One region of the Stenotrophomonas capsici genome, then DNA from elsewhere that is predicted to be linked to it. Evidence: riboswitches for the same ligand, from Rfam matches in the RefSeq annotation. Region 1 holds a riboswitch; the other holds the start of a gene.
What was found. A riboswitch is a leader RNA that binds a small molecule or an ion and turns the genes downstream of it on or off. The one in region 1 is predicted to bind thiamine pyrophosphate.

Region 1 (8,013 bases):
CCAGAGGGCGGTTCGCCGAACGGCAGCAGACGCTGGCGGATCGCGTCTGCGATGTAGGGCTTGGGCTCGGTCTCGCGGGTCTGCCAGCGGCGGACAGTCTTCGGATCGACTCCCAGTGCCTGGGCGACCTCCTTTGGGCTGAAGCGTTGGAGGGAAAGGTCGATCAATTGGTACGTATTCATGAAGGCTCCGGGAACAACGGGGACAGTATGTCCAATTTCTTCCCGTGGGAGAAGGGTGCAATCAGCAGAATGGGCCGATCCGTGTCGGAGTTCGACTTGCAGAGCTCCGCGGCGGGGAAGCCTGCCGCGCGAAGGTCTCACCAGCTGCGATTCCTGCAGGTCGATGGGAGGAAAGGCACGCAGCCAGGATCTGCCACCCTTGGCTTGGAGGGCTTCCGACGGGGGGTTATGAGGACCAATACATGAACTCACTGACCTTCAGAGATCAAGTGTTGTGTCGATGCCATCCGACGCTTCTGGTCGTAAGAGATGAAATGACGTTTAGGGCGCTCGGAATGCGCTCGAAACGATATGCGAGGTGGAAGGCATGATTGGGTACGATACGCGCCACCTGGTTTTCCCGCTCCGGATTCCGCTGCCCAGGCTGGCGGCCATCCGCGTTGTTCTGCATCTGCGCTTCCCAACCTCGACCACCCCATGATCGCCACCCTTCTCGTAGGCATGCTGTGTGTCTACCTGCTGAGCTTCACGGTGATGTTCCTGCTCATCAGCCGACGGCTGCGCGGCGAGAAGATGGGCATGGACGCGTTTGCGGTGGGCAACCTCACGCTGGGCATGGCCTACGTGCTGCAGCTGCTGGAGGGGCCGGCGGGTTGGAGCTGGATGAGCGTGGTCAACCATTCGCTCACGCTCTGCTCGCTGCTGGCGTATTGCGTAGGTGGGGCGCGCTTCTTTGGCCGCGCCATGCCCCTGCTATGGCCGTCGGTCGGCATTGGCGTGGGTTATGCCGTGGTGCAGGTGCTGGTGGATGCGGCGTGGGGTTCGGTGGCGCGCTACTCGCTGCTCGCGGCGACCTGTGCGCTGTGCTTCATCGGCATGGTGGCGGTGCTGTTGTATGGCGTGCGCACGTTCGCGCGCGACCTGCGCGGTGAGGTGCTGCTGTTCGCGTTGCTGATCAGTGGCATCTGCGTGCTCAACGTCATCAAGCTCATCAAGCTGCTCAGTGGTGGGCTGGCGGCGTTGAGCATGGATGGCCCGTTCCAGATGGTCTTCTATGTCTATATGTGCTCGCTGGCGACCATTCTGCCGCCGTCGATCGTGTGGCTGGTGTTGCGCCGCCTGACCGATGCGCTCCGTGGCATGGCCGCGCGTGATCCGCTGACCCAATTGCTCAACCGTCGCGGCCTGACCGAGGCGTTGGACGCCTGGTTCCGGCGGCCCAATGCCCGGGCCCGCCTGCTGCTGGTTGATGTCGACCACTTCAAGCGCATCAACGACAACTACGGCCACCATGTGGGCGACGCGGTGTTGTGTGGCGTGGCGGATGCGCTGCGTGGCGCGGTGCGCAAGGACGACCTGGTGTGCCGACTGGGGGGAGAGGAGTTCGCCGTCATCTGCATGGGCGCCGACGATGCGGCGGCACGGCGCGTGGCCTAGCGGGTGCGCGGCGCCATCCAGAACAAGGTGATGCTGCAAGGCCCCCGTTACGCCGGGCTGCGCTGCATGGTGACCGTGGGCGTGTCGCACTGCTTTGGCGATGAAGCCTCGCTGGAGCGCGCCATGCAGGACGCTGATGCCGCGCTCTATCGCGGCAAGCATGCCGGGCGCAATCGCGTGGAGTGGGCGTCGCCGGTGGCGGATGCCCCGCCGGGAAGCGCGCCGATGAAGGCGGAAGCGGATGTGGCGCTTACCTGAGGCACAGCACTGGTCATGCGCGAGGACGTGTGGTCTGGCCGATTCCCGCCGCAGGGGAGGGAACCGGCACGGCCGTCCGTACGTCGCGTGGCGGGATCAGGCGGCCGGCGAGACTGGCTGTTGCATGCGGTCCTGTGCGCCGGCCTTCTTCCACGCGCGCAGGCCCATCGCCGCCAGTCCGACGAACACCAGGTACAGGCCCGCCGTGGCATGCAGCGACTTCACCGCGTACATGCCGACGTAAACCACGTCCACCACGATCCACAGCCACCAGGCGGCGGTGTGGCGGCGCGCCTGCCACCACTGCGCGACCAGGCTGAGCGCGGCGAGCATGGCGTCCAGCCACGGCAGGGCGGCGTTGGTCCAGTTGTGCATGGCCGCGCCCAGGGCCAGGCCGAAGGCGATGCCGATGCCCAGGTCGCGCGTCCACTGGCCGGTGGCCAAGGGCGCGATGACGATGCGGCCTTCGGCCTGCGTCTGCCTGCGCCAGTTGAGCCAGCCGTATAGCAGGAAGGCGGCGAACGCGCCCTGCAGCAGCGTGTCCGAGTACAGCCGGGCTTCGATGAACACCAGCGCGTACAGGCCCACCGACACCAGCCCCACCGGCCAGGCCAGCATCCGCCGCTGCGCCATCAGCCACACGCCGAGGATGCTGGCCGCGACCGCCGACCATTCCAGGATCGCCGGGTTCATAGCGCGATGGTCACCGACAGGCGCGCCTGCCGCGGTGCACCCGGGAACAGGTAGTAGTCACCGGAGCTGCTGCCGGTGTCGCGCCAGTAGAAGCGGTTGAACACGTTGTCCACCGACAGGTTCCAGTTCACCGCGTGATCGCGCAGCCGGTGCTGGAAGCGCAGGCCGGCATCCACCACGCTGTAGCTGGGCGCACGCACGCGGCCGTCGGCGGTGGCGACATTGGAGGAGGCATAGCGCCAGCCGCCGGTGATGCCCAGCCCTTCGGCGAAGGGCAGGGCGTACTCGGCATGCAGGCTGGCGCGGCTGCTCGGCACATTGATCAGCGGGTGGCCTTCATACGCGGGCGTGCCGCTGTTGCGGGCGCGTGCGCGCAGTGCGGTGGCGCTGGCGGTGAGCTGCAGGCGCTCGGTGACGTGGCCCTGTGCGCTCAGTTCCAGCCCGGTGTGGGTCTGCTGGCCTTCCTGCACGAAGGTATAGCCGTAGTCGCTGTCGTCGGGCTTGGCGTACTGGAACGGCTGGTTGATGCGGAACAGCGCCGCGCTCAGCGTCAGCGCATCCGACGGGGTGTACTTGGCGCCGACCTCGACCTGGCGCGAGCGCACCGCCGGCAGGAAGGTGCCTTCATTGGTGGTCCAGAATGGCGCCTCCTGGCCGAGCGAAATGCCCTGCGCATAGCTGGCGTAGAGGTTGAGATCGTCGTTGGCGCTCCAGATCAGCGCGGTCTGCGGCAGGAACCGCGACAGCCGGCTGCTGCGTTCCAGGTTGCCGCGCTTGTCGAAGGCGCGCTCGTCCAGGCGCACGAAGCGGCCACCGGCCAGCCATTGCCAGTTGTCGGCGAAGGTCACGCGGTCGAGCACGAACAGCGACTTCTGCGTGCTGTCCAGGCGGCGCACCGACGGGCCCGGCTGTAGCGGCGAGGGTGCGAACTGCGGCACGTCCTTGTCGTGGATGTTGGCGGTACCCACGTACTCGTTGACGTTGCGGCGCTTGTCCACGGTGCGGTCGAAGTAGTCCGCGCCCACGGTCAGCTGGTGCGCGACGTTGCCGGTGCTGAACTGGCCACGCAGCTCGGCATGCAGCTGGCGGTTGCGGCGGGTGTCGTCCGGGCTGCGGTAGTCGTAGATGTCGTAGTCGCCGTTGGGCGCGAAATAGTTGCCCGGCACGCTGCCGTCGGCGCATTCGGCGGCGTAGTAGCAGCCGTAGGCGAAGGCGACGTTGTCGTCGATGACCGAGCGGCTGTAGCTGGCCGACACGCGCGACTGCCAGGCCGCGTTGAAGTCGAAGATGTGCAGCGCGGTGAGGTTGGTGCTGTCGATGCCGACCGGCGCCTGCCACGCCTGGTGGCCGAGCATCTTCTTGCGGTCAACGTTGCGCGGCAGGGTGGTGGCGCCCAGCAACTGGTAGCCCGACGCCGAGCGCTGCGCGCTGGTCTGGTAGTTGGCGTCCACTTCCAGCTTGCCGCGCTCGCCGATCAGCCAGTCGGTGGCCAGTGCGTAGAAGTTGCGGCGGCCGTCGGCATTGTCGATATAGGAGTTGCTGTCATCCCACGCGGCATTGAAGCGCAGGCCGATGCGCGGCGTTACCCAATGGCCGGCGTCGACTGCGGCATAGCGGCTGCCTTCCGAATCGGTGCCGAGGGTGACGGTGCGTACTTCGGCCGGGCGCTTGCCCACGTAGTTGATGACGCCGCCGGGGGCGATCACGCCAGCGGCCAGGCCAGCCTCACCCTTGAGGATTTCCACCTGCTGCACGTTCTCCAGCGCCAGGCGCTGCTCGCCGGCCATGCTCAGGCCGTTGAAGCGGTAGCCGGTGGCCGTATCCAGCGCGAAGCCGCGGATGGCGATGTTCTGGTAATAGCCGACCGGTGCGTAGGCGTCGCCCAGCGACGCATCGTTGTAGGCCAGCTCGGACAGCGTGCGCACGTGGCGGCTGTCGAGCAGCTCGCGGTCCAGCACGGTGATCGACGCCGGGGTGTTCTTCCAGTCACCGGCGCCGAAGCTGTTGGACTGGGTGTTCCCGGCATGCGGCTGCTTGGCCTGCACGCGCACCGCGGCCAGCTCGGTGGGCGAGCGCTCGGCGGCGGTTTCGAGGTTGCTGGCGTACAGCGGCAGGGCCGCGCTCAGGGCAGCGCTCAACAGCGAGATTCGGTAGCAGCGGTTCATTCGTTTCGTCATCAGCCGGTGGGGGAGACGAAGCGAAGGCGCGCACGCGCAACCGGCCATGGAGGCGGTGTGCCTGCTGCTCAAAGCTCCCTACGCCGGTGCAAACCGGATCAGGTTCCAAGGGACTCTCTCAGCCTGCGAAAACCAGGCACCCCCGCTTCAGGCGCGTATTTGACCACAAACGGTACGGATTTGCGCCCCGTTGGTATTCAGGCAGCGGCGTGCAGGGCGGACAGCAGGGCCTGGCCGTCGGCGCTGCCGAACCAACGGGCATGGCCGAGCAGGAAGTCGTAGTAGGCGATGTCGGCATTGGCGGTGGAGCCGGTGATGCCGTGGAAGTACTCCACTTCGGACAGTGCGAAGTCCAGATGCACGATGGGCAGCAGATCGGCCAGCAGGTGTACCTGGGCGGCCGGGAGCGGGCGCACCTGCCGGTAGCCGTCGAGCAGGACCAGTGCGGTATCCACATGCACCGCGGCCATGCCGCGCTCCAGTTCCAGCCAGGCAATGGCATTGCGCTCGATGGCGGTGGCCAGGTCGAACAGCGCGCTGGTCGGCGAGGCCAACCCGAAGTCGAGCACGCTGGCGATCCGCGTCGCCTCGCCCTCGCGCTGCCACAGCAGGTTGGAGACATGCCAATCGTTGTGTGCCCACAGGCGTGGCTCGGCCTGCAGGCGCGCGGCCAAGCCGTTGTGCCAGGGCAGCACATCCTGCTGCAGCTCCTGCAGCCATGGGCGCCGGGACAGGTAGTCGTGCAGGGCCGGGCGCGTGGAGGCGTCGCGTGCCAGCAGCGCGATGGGGTCTGGGCTGCGGATCAGGTCATCGCGGGCGACCAGGATGTGGGTGTCGCGCTGTGGCGCGGTGTAGCTCTCCGCTGCGTGGTGCAGCGCGGCCAGCATGCGACCGGCCTCGCGTGCCTGGGCGAGGTCGGTAAGCGGCGTCCATGACGGCGCATCGCGGTACAGGTCGTCCCCCTCGCCGACGGCATGCAGCTCGTAGGTCCAGCCTTCGTGGGCAAGGGCGGTGGCTCCGCTACGGTCCGCCAGCACATCAACCACGGGTACACCTGCCCGGACCAGGTGCGCGATGAAGCGGTGCTCCTCGGCCAGCGTGGCGGCGGTGCGGACGCGGTGATGGTGGCGCTTGATGAAGACCCTGCCATTGACGCCTTGCGCGATGGCCGCAGCGGACATCGGGCGTGGGCTGTGCCAGATCAGCGTTGCCGTGGCTTCCAGCTGCGGGAAGCGCGTCGCCAGCCATGTGATCTCGCCGGCGCTGATCGCAGGCCAGTCGGCCGGCACCTCGTCGTTGTTGAGGCCTTGGACGCGGTGAGGGGAGGTGGTCATGGCAAAGCGGGGCGGGCGTGGTGGTACAGGGGCGACAGGGTAGCGCGTCGGGCCGGCAAGGGGAGGGGACGTGCGGCGACGCCCCCCCTCCCGCATGCGGGGAGAGGGGTTGGGCTGAGGGAAAGGGCTCAATTTCCCGTCCGCGCGGCCGATGCTGCCTCCGACGATGCGCTATCGTGCGCCGCCCCTTCCCCTTCCGGCGATCCGCCTTTCGAAATGGAGTTCGTACCCATGTCCCCCCGCGCCCTGTTGCTGGCCCTGGCCAGTGTTTCCTTCATCGATGCATCGGCCGCACAGGCGCAGGCATCGCCGGTTGCGCCCGCGAGCGTCGAGCGCCCGGCCCGCATCCGCCTGTTCGGGCAGAACGGCGTTGGCCTGACCATGTTCACCAACGCCCACTGCGAGGATGCCTACGAGGAGGAAATCGAGGGTTCGGGTGCGGTGTCGCTCGGCTTCAAGGCACTGGTCGGCAAGCGCCAGCCCAATACCTCCATTGGCATCCCGCAGAGCGTTACCACGCGCACGCTGGAAGACCGCAACCGGTTGATGGCCAACCCTTACTACACCGAGTTCGTGCTGGTGCCGGGACAGCCGGTGGCATTGCAGGCGCAGATCGCCAGCGGCGCCGGGTTGAGCTGCGGGCGCGGACGCGGGGTGCAGGTCAGCTTCGTCCCCGAGGCGGGCGTGGACTACGAGGGCGACATGATCCGCGACTTCGATGCCATGCGATGCGGGATTGCGGTGCGCCAGGTCGCTGCCGACGGCAGCCTCAGCCCGGTTCAGACCGCGCCGTGGCCGAAGAAGTGCGACGCGCCGCCCCGTCCGGCGCCGTCGTTGATGACGCTGTTCCTCGATGCCGACCAGCTGCAGTACCGGCTGGCCGAGGAAGGGGCCGAGGTGGATTCCATCGACAACGACAAGGGCAGCATTGAAGACCTTGAGGAGATGTTGCAGGAAGCACCGCTGGCTGCCGGCGTGGGGCTGTGCATCGTGAGCGACGAGGCGCTGGATGCCAGCGCGCTCGGCGCCAAACTCCCCGGCCTGCTGGAGGCGCGTGGGGTGGCCGACCGTGTGGTGCGGTTCCGTACCGGCGCGCTGGAAGCGGAATGGGGGCTCACCGCGCAGCATCCCTTGAGCTTCGCACTGGCCGAATACTACTGCCGCGCGGCCAGCGGCCAGCGCTGAACCCGGGGGCACTGGGTGGGGCGGGGGGAATGCGTGCATCATTCCCCCATGCAGCCCACCCTCGACCATCTTCGCCGGTATGCCATCGCCCGCTCGCTGTTCACGCCGACCACGCTGATGCGGGCGATCGGCAAGCTTGGCTTTGTCCAGGCCGATCCGATCCGAGCGCCGGCGCGTGCGCAGGACCTGACCCTGCGCCACCGCGTCACCGGCTATCGCGCCGGTGAGCTGGAGCGTCGCTATCCACGACTGGCGCTGGAAGAGGATTTCTTCGTCAATTACGGCTTCCTGCCGCGCGCGCACCATGCCTTGATGCATCCGCGCCAGGCGCGGGTGGTGTGGACGCCGGCGCGCTGGAAACAGGCGCATGCCGTGCGCGAGTTCATCGCAGAACGTGGCGTGGTGCATCCGCGCGAGGTCGATGCGCAGTTCGCCCACGGCAAGACCACCAACTGGTTTGGCGGCTCGTCCAATGCCAGCACCGAGCTGCTGGACGGCATGCATTACCGCGGATTGCTGCGGGTGGCGCGGCGCGACGGTGGAACCCGCGTGTATGCGCTGCGCCAGGGCGATGCGACGCCGGTGACGGCGGAGGTTGCTCAGGCCCGCCTGGACGCGCTGCTCGACATCATCGTGGGCAAGTACGCACCGCTGCCGGCGGCCAGCCTGGGCCAACTGCTGGGCCACCTGCGCAGCGGCGTGCCGCAATGGCAGGGGCTGCGTGCCGATGCGCTGAAGCGTGCACGG
Region 2 (8,013 bases), on a different contig from region 1:
AGGACGCGTACCTCGTCCTGCGCGGCCAGGCGTATCGACTCCAGCCCGGTGACCGGATCCAACCCGTCGGTGAGGGTCTTGGCCTTGTTGACGAACTGCATGGCGGCGTCGAACCCCGGCGGCATGGCGGCCTTGCCGGACAGCTGGCGGGCCTGCTCCTCGAGCGAGGTGATTTCCTGGCTGATCGTTTCGCTGCGCTCGTTGGCGTCGTGCGCGGCAAGCATCCAGCGGGTGCCAAGCGTGCCGAGCGCGATGGCGATCAGCAGCGAGGCCGCCGACGCCAGCGGCAGCGCCCATTCGGCCAGGTAGGCCGCACGGCTGGCGGTGGGGTTGACCGCATCGCGCGGCGACGCCTGTGCGGCCATCCACGCGATGCCACTGGACCACGCCTGGCCCTCCGCATCGTGGTAGACCTGCATCGGCACCTGCTTGACCTGGCAGCCGGTGTTGACCGCGAAGATCTCGGCCAGCTGCTGGTTGGCCGGGGCCTGGCCCGGTTCGGTCGCCGGCACGAACAACGAGCACCAGCGGAACTGCAGCGGTTCGCTTTCCTCGTCGTTGCGCGACAGGTCGTCGGCCACCTGCTGGGCCAGCGCGCCGGCGGTCATCGACAGGTCCGAGGCGTCCTCGCTGTAGGCCATCGAGGCGCGGTGGATGATGTCGTGCTTGCGCAGCGCCAGCACGCTCATCTGCCGTCCGCTGTGCACGACCAGGCCATCGCCGGCCTTGAGCGTGCGCCACATCAGCGAGGTGAGCGGCACCACCAGGCAATGGTCCGGCTGCGCCTCGGCCCAGGCATAGGTCTGCTGCCAGGTATCCAGCGGCACCGCCGTGAACAGGGTCTGGTAGCCCGCCCCCATCGAGCGGTTCTTGTGGATCAGGATCTTGCCTTCGCCGTCGATCAGGCCATCGGCGCGCAGGCGCTTCTCGATCAGCGCGACGGCGTGCGCCGAACTGCCTTCCAGCGACATCACGCCGCTGTTGCCGCCTTCGAATTCGGCGAACAGCCAGGCCGGCCCTTCCAGGCGCGGACGGGTGTCGCTGACGGTCACGCGGTCCTGGTCGAAGGTCAGCCAGCGCCCGGGCAACTGGACGATGTTCTGCATGCTCATGGCTGCGCGCCTCCCGGCGTGCTCTGGGGCGGCAGCGGGCCACCGGCGGTGCGGAACAGCAGGCTGCCGCGCAGGGTCAGCGACAACGGCGCCGGCGGGCGGTCGGACACCGTGGTGGGCAGGTGGAACAGTCCTTCGGTCGGGTCGGTCACCGACAGCTCGAACACGTCCGCACCGAAGATGCGATCGGGGCTGGGAGCAATGCCGCCCAGCAGGGCGTCGGCATCCATGCGCGAGAGCTGGGTCTGGTTGAGGTTGATCAGGCGCTCGCCCCAGCCGGTGGGCTCCATCCCCAACCCTTCCAGTTGCTCCAGCAGCTGGCGGGCGGAGCCGGCGTTGTCGACCTTCAGTTGCGCCTCCTGCTGGGCCATCCGCGCCTGCGACAGCAGCTCGTTGCGGGTGCTGAGCTGGTCGTAGGCACGGGCCAGGCTGCTGCGTGCGGAGATGAACCACACGGCCGTGGCCACGAGTGCCAGCAACGTCACCGCGAAGATCATCAGGGAGAGACGTCGGGACCGGCGCAGCCGGCCCAGCAGGGAGGCGATGTCCATGGATTTACTGGTTCATCTTGTAATGGGCGACCAGCGTGATGACCTGGTCGGTGTCATCACCGCCACCGGCGACGTTGGAGTTGGCCGCGCCGGCCGAGCCGGCCTTGTTGGTGTTGTTGCCCTTCCACTCCATGCTCTCGGCGTCGGCGTTGCTGCCCACGCTGCGCTTGTTCAGGCCCACCTGGCGGAACGCGCCGGATTGCGGGTCGGGCTTGCCGTCGATCATCTGGTCCAGCGAGCGGGCCAGGTCCGGGGTCAGGCCGGAGATGACCATCACGTTGCCGGCGCCGGAGGCGGTCTCGGCCGGGTTCCACTGGAAGCAGACCTGGATTTCCTGCGGGTTGCCGTTGGTGTCCAGGTAGACGTAGCGGTCCTCGAAGCCCTCGCCGCGGCCCGGCGGCAGGCTGATGCCGGCGCCACGCATGAAGTCGCGCAGCTTGTCGCCGTCCTGCGAGGCGGCGGTCACCGGCTGGTCGCTCTTGGTCGAGGCCGAGCCATTGCAGATCGCGCCCTTGCTGGCGGTGTTGTTGGCCATGTCGATGTCGTACTCCTTGCCGGCGACCATCAGGCGCGGCGCGGCCTGGTTGTCACCCACCGGAGCACCGAAGCGCTGGTGGTAGCTGTTGTAGGCCACCACCCATTGGTCGACGAACTTCTGCTTGATGCGCGTGTATTCGGCGTTGCGCTGCACGTCGCGGCCGATCATGACCGCGCCGATGATCACGCCGATGATGACCAGGACCACGGCCATCTCGACCAGAGTGAAGCCGCCCTGATGGCGCTTGGATCGCATTTGCATTGGAAGAGCCCCTTTTGGAAGAACCGGATGCCGCCGTGGCCATGCAGGGCGACGGGTTTGTTTCGGAGGAGCTAGATACGGTGCGGGCGTAAGACGTGCGTAAGACAGCGCGGTGGGCTACTTTCGCCGGACCATCCCACCGGAGCCCGCCGATGCTGCGTCCCATCCTGTTCCTGGCGGTCTCATCCGTCTCGTTGTGCGCGGCGTCCGCCGCCGACCGTGTCACCGGTCACGCATTCGCCACGCGCTCGGAAGTCATCGCGCCGCATGCCATGGCAGCCACCTCGCAACCGCTGGCCACCCAGATCGCGCTGGACGTGATGAAGGGCGGCGGTTCGGCGGTGGACGCGGCCATCGCCGCCAATGCCGCGCTGGGCTTGATGGAGCCCACCGGCAACGGCGTGGGTGGCGACCTGTTCGCCATCGTCTGGGATCCGAAGACGCAGCGCCTGTACGGCTACAACGGTTCCGGGCGCTCGCCGCGTTCGCTGACGCTGGCCGAGTTCCAGCGCCGCGGGTTGAAGGAAGTCCCCGCCACCGGGCCGCTGCCGGTATCGGTGCCCGGTGCGGTCGATGGCTGGTTCGCGCTCCACGAGCGCTTTGGCCGCAAGCCGATGGCCGACAACCTGGCCCCGGCCATCCGCTACGCGCGCGACGGCCATCCGGTGGCCGAGGTGATCGCCTACTACTGGGACCGCTCGGTACCACGGCTGTCGCAGTACCCCGGTTTCACCGAGCAGTTCACGGTCAATGGCCACGCCCCGCGCAAGGGCGAGATGTGGCGCAACCCCAATCTCGCCCACACCCTGCAGCAGATCGCCGACGGTGGCCGCGATGCGTTCTACAAGGGCGACATCGCCCGCACCATCGGCGACTACTTCAAGGCCAATGGCGGCTTCCTCAGCTACGAGGACATGGCTGCACACCATGGCGAATGGGTCGAGCCGGTGAGCAGCAACTACCGGGGTTACGACGTGTGGGAGCTGCCGCCCAACAGCCAGGGCATCGCCGCGCTGCAGATCCTCAACATCCTGGAAGGCTACGACTTCTCGAAGATCCCGTTCGGATCACCCGAGCATATCCACCTGTTCGTCGAGGCCAAGAAACTGGCTTTCGCCGACCGTGCGCGCTTCTACGCCGATCCGGCGTTCGCGCCGGCACCGGTGGCACGCCTGGTGTCCAAGGACTATGCGGCGCAGCGGCGTGCGCTGATCTCGATGGACAAGGCGCTGAAGGAAGCCCAGCCGGGCACGCCGAAGCAACTGGAGCAGGGCGACACCATCTACATGACCGTGGCCGATGCCGACGGCATGATGGTGTCGTTGATCCAGTCCAACTACCGCGGCATGGGCAGCGGCATGGCCCCGCCGGGGCTGGGTTTCATCCTGCAGGATCGCGGCGAGATGTTCGTGCTGCAGAAGGACCATCCCAACGGCTACGCGCCGGGCAAGCGGCCGTTCCAGACCATCATCCCGGCGTTCATCACCAAGGACGGCAAGCCGTTTGCCAGCTTCGGCGTGATGGGCGGGGCGATGCAGCCGCAGGGGCACGCCCAGATCGTGATGAACCTGGTGGACTTCGGCATGAACCTGCAGGAAGCCGGTGATGCGCCGCGCATCCAGCACGAAGGCTCCACCGAACCGACCGGGCAGGGCACGGCGATGAGCGACGGTGGGGAAGTGAACCTGGAGACCGGCTTCAGTTGGGAAACCGTGCGCAGCCTGATGCGCAGGGGACACCGGGTGACGTTCGCCGATGGTCCGTATGGCGGCTACCAGGCGATCATGCGGGACCCCGAAACCGGCGTGTACTACGGCGCTTCCGAGAGCCGCAAGGACGGGCAGGCGGCCGGGTACTGAGCTGGGCTGTTCGGGGAAGCAGAAGCACCCCTCCCCGCCCCTGCCCTTCGCCTGCGGCGAAAGGGAGGGGGAGGAGCTTAAGAGCCAAGAGCTGAAAGCTCCCTGTGTCGCCTGCGCTCCGCTTCTGCTCCTGCTTCGCCCCCTCCCTTTCGCCACAGGCGAAGGGGAGGGCCAGGGGAGGGGTAAGTAAGGAAGCGAGCCCGGGCCTCAATCCCCGCCCACGTTCCGAGCGGCTTCCTCGCGTGCATCCTCCTGCGCGGCCTGCTCGCGTTCGATCCAGGCCTCGATCAGGTGCCGTCCGCGCTGCGCCAGCCGCCGCTGGCGGTTGGCCTCGGCGTCCAGCACGCGGTACAGCGACACCATCACCAGCACCATCAGCAGCGCGAACGGCAGCGCGGCGATGGTGATCATGCCCTGCAGCGCTTCCAGCCCGCCGGCCAGCAGCAGCACCGCGGCGATCAGCGCCACCGCCACGCCCCACACCAGCTTGCGCGACAGCGGCGGGTCGCCGGCCTCGTCGGTGGACATGCTGGCCAACACCAGCACCGCAGAGTCGGCCGAGGTGACGAAGAAGATCATCAGCAGCACCAGTGCCAGGCACGACAGCAGCAGCGAGCCGGGCAGGCTGTCGAACAGGGTGAACAGCACCGTCTCGTAGCCGTTGCCCAGCGCCTGCACCAGGTCGGCGTGGCCGAACAGCTGCGACCACAGCGCGGTGCCACCGAACACCGAGAACCACAGGAAGCCGAGCACGGTCGGTGCCAGTACCACCCCGACCACGAACTCGCGCACGCTGCGACCACGTGACACCCGCGCGATGAAGGCGCCGACGAACGGCGCCCAGGCAATCCACCAGGCCCAGTAGAAGATGGTCCAGTCGGCCACCCAGGTGCTGCCGGAGAATGGCGACATGCGCAGGCTCATCGTCACCAGCTGGTTGAGGTAGGAGCCCAGCGTGGTGGTGAAGGTGTCGAAGATGAAGCCGGTGGGGCCCAGCACCAGCACCGCGGCCAACAGCAGCGCGGCCAGAGCCAGGTTGAAGTTGGACAGCCACTTGATGCCGCGCTCCACGCCGCTGGTGGTGGAGATCATGTACAGCACGAAGGCGACCGCGATCACCGTCATCTGCAGCGGGACATCGGCGGTGATGCCGAACACGCGCTGCAGGCCGGCCGAGATCTGGATGGTGCCGAAGCCCAGCGTGGTGGCGACGCCGATCGCGGTGGCCACCACCGCGGCGATGTTCACCAGCTTGCCGAACGCGCCGCGGTGATGGCGGCCGATCACCGGTTGCAGCATGTCGCTGATCAGCCCCCGGCCATTGCGGTTGTACTGGAACCAGGCCATCGCCAGCCCGATCAGCGCGTAGATCGCCCACGGGTGCAGGCCCCAGTGGAAGAACGCGTAGCGCATCGAGGCACGCGCCGCGTCCATGCCTTGTGGCGGCAGCCCTTCCGGCGGGGTGACGAAGTGCGAGATCGGCTCGGCCGCGCCCCAGAACACCAGGCCGATGCCCATGCCGGCGGCGAACAGCATCGACAGCCAGCTGGCGCGCGAGAAGTCCGGCTCGGCGTCCTCGCCGCCGATGCGCAGGTTGCCGAAGCGGCCGAACGCCAGGTACAGCAGGAAGGTCAGGGTGAGGAACACGATCAACAGGTACATCCAGCCCGCGCCGCGCACGACGTGCGTCAGCGTGGCCTGGACCACGTCGTTGAAGGGGCCGGGCGCAATGCCGGCCAGGAGCACCAGTACGGCGACCAGTGCGATGGAAACACGAAACACCATGAAGGAGCGTCTCCGATCAAGAGCGATTGAGGGGAGCGAGCCGGGGCTTGCAGCGAGGGCCGGCGCCAGGGCCGGGCAGGGAAAGGTGGACGAGCACCGTGGCGCGGCCAGCAGGGCATCGCACCGGGGCGGGATCTTACTGAACGGCACGTCACGATTCCGTTAGCAGGCGATGACGCGGCGCACCGGGCCAGGTGGCACCGCTTTGTGGTCTAATGCCGCCCGAAGCGGGGGTACCGCGGCCATCGGGCCACGGTTGAGACATACCCTTCGAACCTGATCCGGCTCATACCGGCGTAGGGAAGCTTCGTGTGCCACGGCATGCGTTCCGTTCACAGGGGACAACCGCCATCGGCGTGCGCCTTCGCTTCGTTCCGTCATGCGAATCCCTCGCATGGCCCGCACCTCCCGGTGCGGCTCGACCAGGACGAATGCCGATGAACGCCCAGCCCAGCCTGCAGCAGCAGGCCCAGCAACTCTCCGAATCCGTGACCCAGCCGATCCCCGGCTCGCGCAAGATCTTCGTGCCCGGTTCGCGGACCGACCTGCAGGTGCCGATGCGCGAGATCGCACAGACGCGCACGCCCACGTTGTTCGGCGGCGAGGAGAACCCCCCGATCACGGTGTACGACACCTCCGGCCCGTACACCGATCCGCAGGCGCGCATCGACCTGGCCGCCGGGCTGGCGCCACTGCGCGCACGCTGGATCCAGGAGCGTGGCGATACCGGGCAGCTGCCGGGCCTGAGCTCGACGTTCGGGCGTTCGCGCGAAGGCGATGCCATGCTCGATGCCGTGCGTTTCCCGGCACGCGTGCTGCCGCGTCGTGCCATTGGCGGTGCCAACGTCACCCAGATGCACTACGCGCGCCGCGGCATCATCACCCCGGAGATGGAGTTCGTCGCCATCCGCGAGAACCAGCGGTTGGAGGCGGTGCGTGATGCCGGCCTGCTCGCGCAGCACCCGGGGCAGAGCTTCGGCGCCGCCATCCAGAAGGTCATCACCCCGGAATTCGTGCGTGACGAGATCGCGCGTGGGCGCGCCGTGCTGCCCAACAACATCAACCACCCGGAAAGCGAGCCGATGATCATCGGCCGCAACTTCCTGACCAAGATCAACGCCAACATCGGCAACAGCGCGGTGTCCTCGGGCATCGCCGAGGAGGTGGAAAAGCTGGTGTGGGCGATCCGCTGGGGGGGCGACACGGTGATGGACCTGTCCACCGGCAAGCACATCCATGAAACCCGCGAGTGGATCATCCGCAACTCGCCGGTGCCGATCGGTACCGTGCCGATCTACCAGGCATTGGAAAAGGTGGATGGCCGCGCCGAAGAACTCAACTGGGAGATCTTCCGCGACACCCTGATCGAGCAGGCCGAGCAGGGCGTGGATTACTTCACCATCCATGCCGGCGTGTTGTTGCGGCACGTGCCGCTGACCGCCAGGCGCGTCACCGGCATCGTCTCGCGCGGTGGTTCGATCATGGCCAAGTGGTGCCTGGCGCATCACAAGGAGAACTTCCTCTACACGCACTTCGAGGACATCTGCGAGATCATGAAGGCCTATGACGTGTCCTTCAGCCTCGGTGATGGCCTGCGCCCGGGCTGCATCGCCGATGCCAACGACGCGGCGCAGTTCGGCGAGCTGGAAGCGTTGGGCGAATTGACCAGAATCGCCTGGAAGCATGACGTGCAGACCATCATCGAAGGTCCGGGCCACGTACCGATGCACCTGATCAAGCAGAACATGGACAAGCAGCTGCACGAGTGCGGCGAAGCGCCGTTCTACACGCTCGGCCCGCTGACCACCGACATCGCGCCGGGCTACGACCACATCACCAGCGCCATCGGCGCGGCGATGATCGGTTGGTACGGCACGGCGATGCTGTGCTACGTGACGCCCAAGGAA

Region 2: linked by a shared signal. The riboswitch ahead of thiC (phosphomethylpyrimidine synthase ThiC) and the one ahead of VA603_RS19215 (TonB-dependent siderophore receptor) in region 1 are both predicted to bind thiamine pyrophosphate.

What each region holds. Positions count from the first base shown of each region.
Region 1 is NZ_JAYFUH010000263.1:25,211-33,223, forward strand. It holds gene dcm (DNA (cytosine-5-)-methyltransferase) at 1-182, opposite strand, end outside; gene VA603_RS19200 (GGDEF domain-containing protein) at 660-1,619, shown strand; gene VA603_RS19205 (nucleotidyl cyclase domain-containing protein) at 1,623-1,877, shown strand; gene pnuC (nicotinamide riboside transporter PnuC) at 1,974-2,570, opposite strand; gene VA603_RS19215 (TonB-dependent siderophore receptor) at 2,567-4,735, opposite strand; TPP riboswitch at 4,806-4,901, opposite strand; gene VA603_RS19220 (phosphotransferase enzyme family protein) at 4,945-6,081, opposite strand; gene VA603_RS19225 (hypothetical protein) at 6,313-7,266, shown strand; gene VA603_RS19230 (DNA glycosylase AlkZ-like family protein) at 7,315-8,013, shown strand, end outside.
Region 2 is NZ_JAYFUH010000036.1:61-8,073, reverse strand. It holds gene VA603_RS00680 (hypothetical protein) at 1-1,112, opposite strand, end outside; gene VA603_RS00675 (hypothetical protein) at 1,109-1,663, opposite strand; gene VA603_RS00670 (prepilin-type N-terminal cleavage/methylation domain-containing protein) at 1,668-2,462, opposite strand; gene ggt (gamma-glutamyltransferase) at 2,615-4,321, shown strand; gene VA603_RS00660 (BCCT family transporter) at 4,529-6,106, opposite strand; TPP riboswitch at 6,326-6,427, shown strand; partial or broken gene thiC (phosphomethylpyrimidine synthase ThiC) at 6,544-8,013, shown strand, end outside.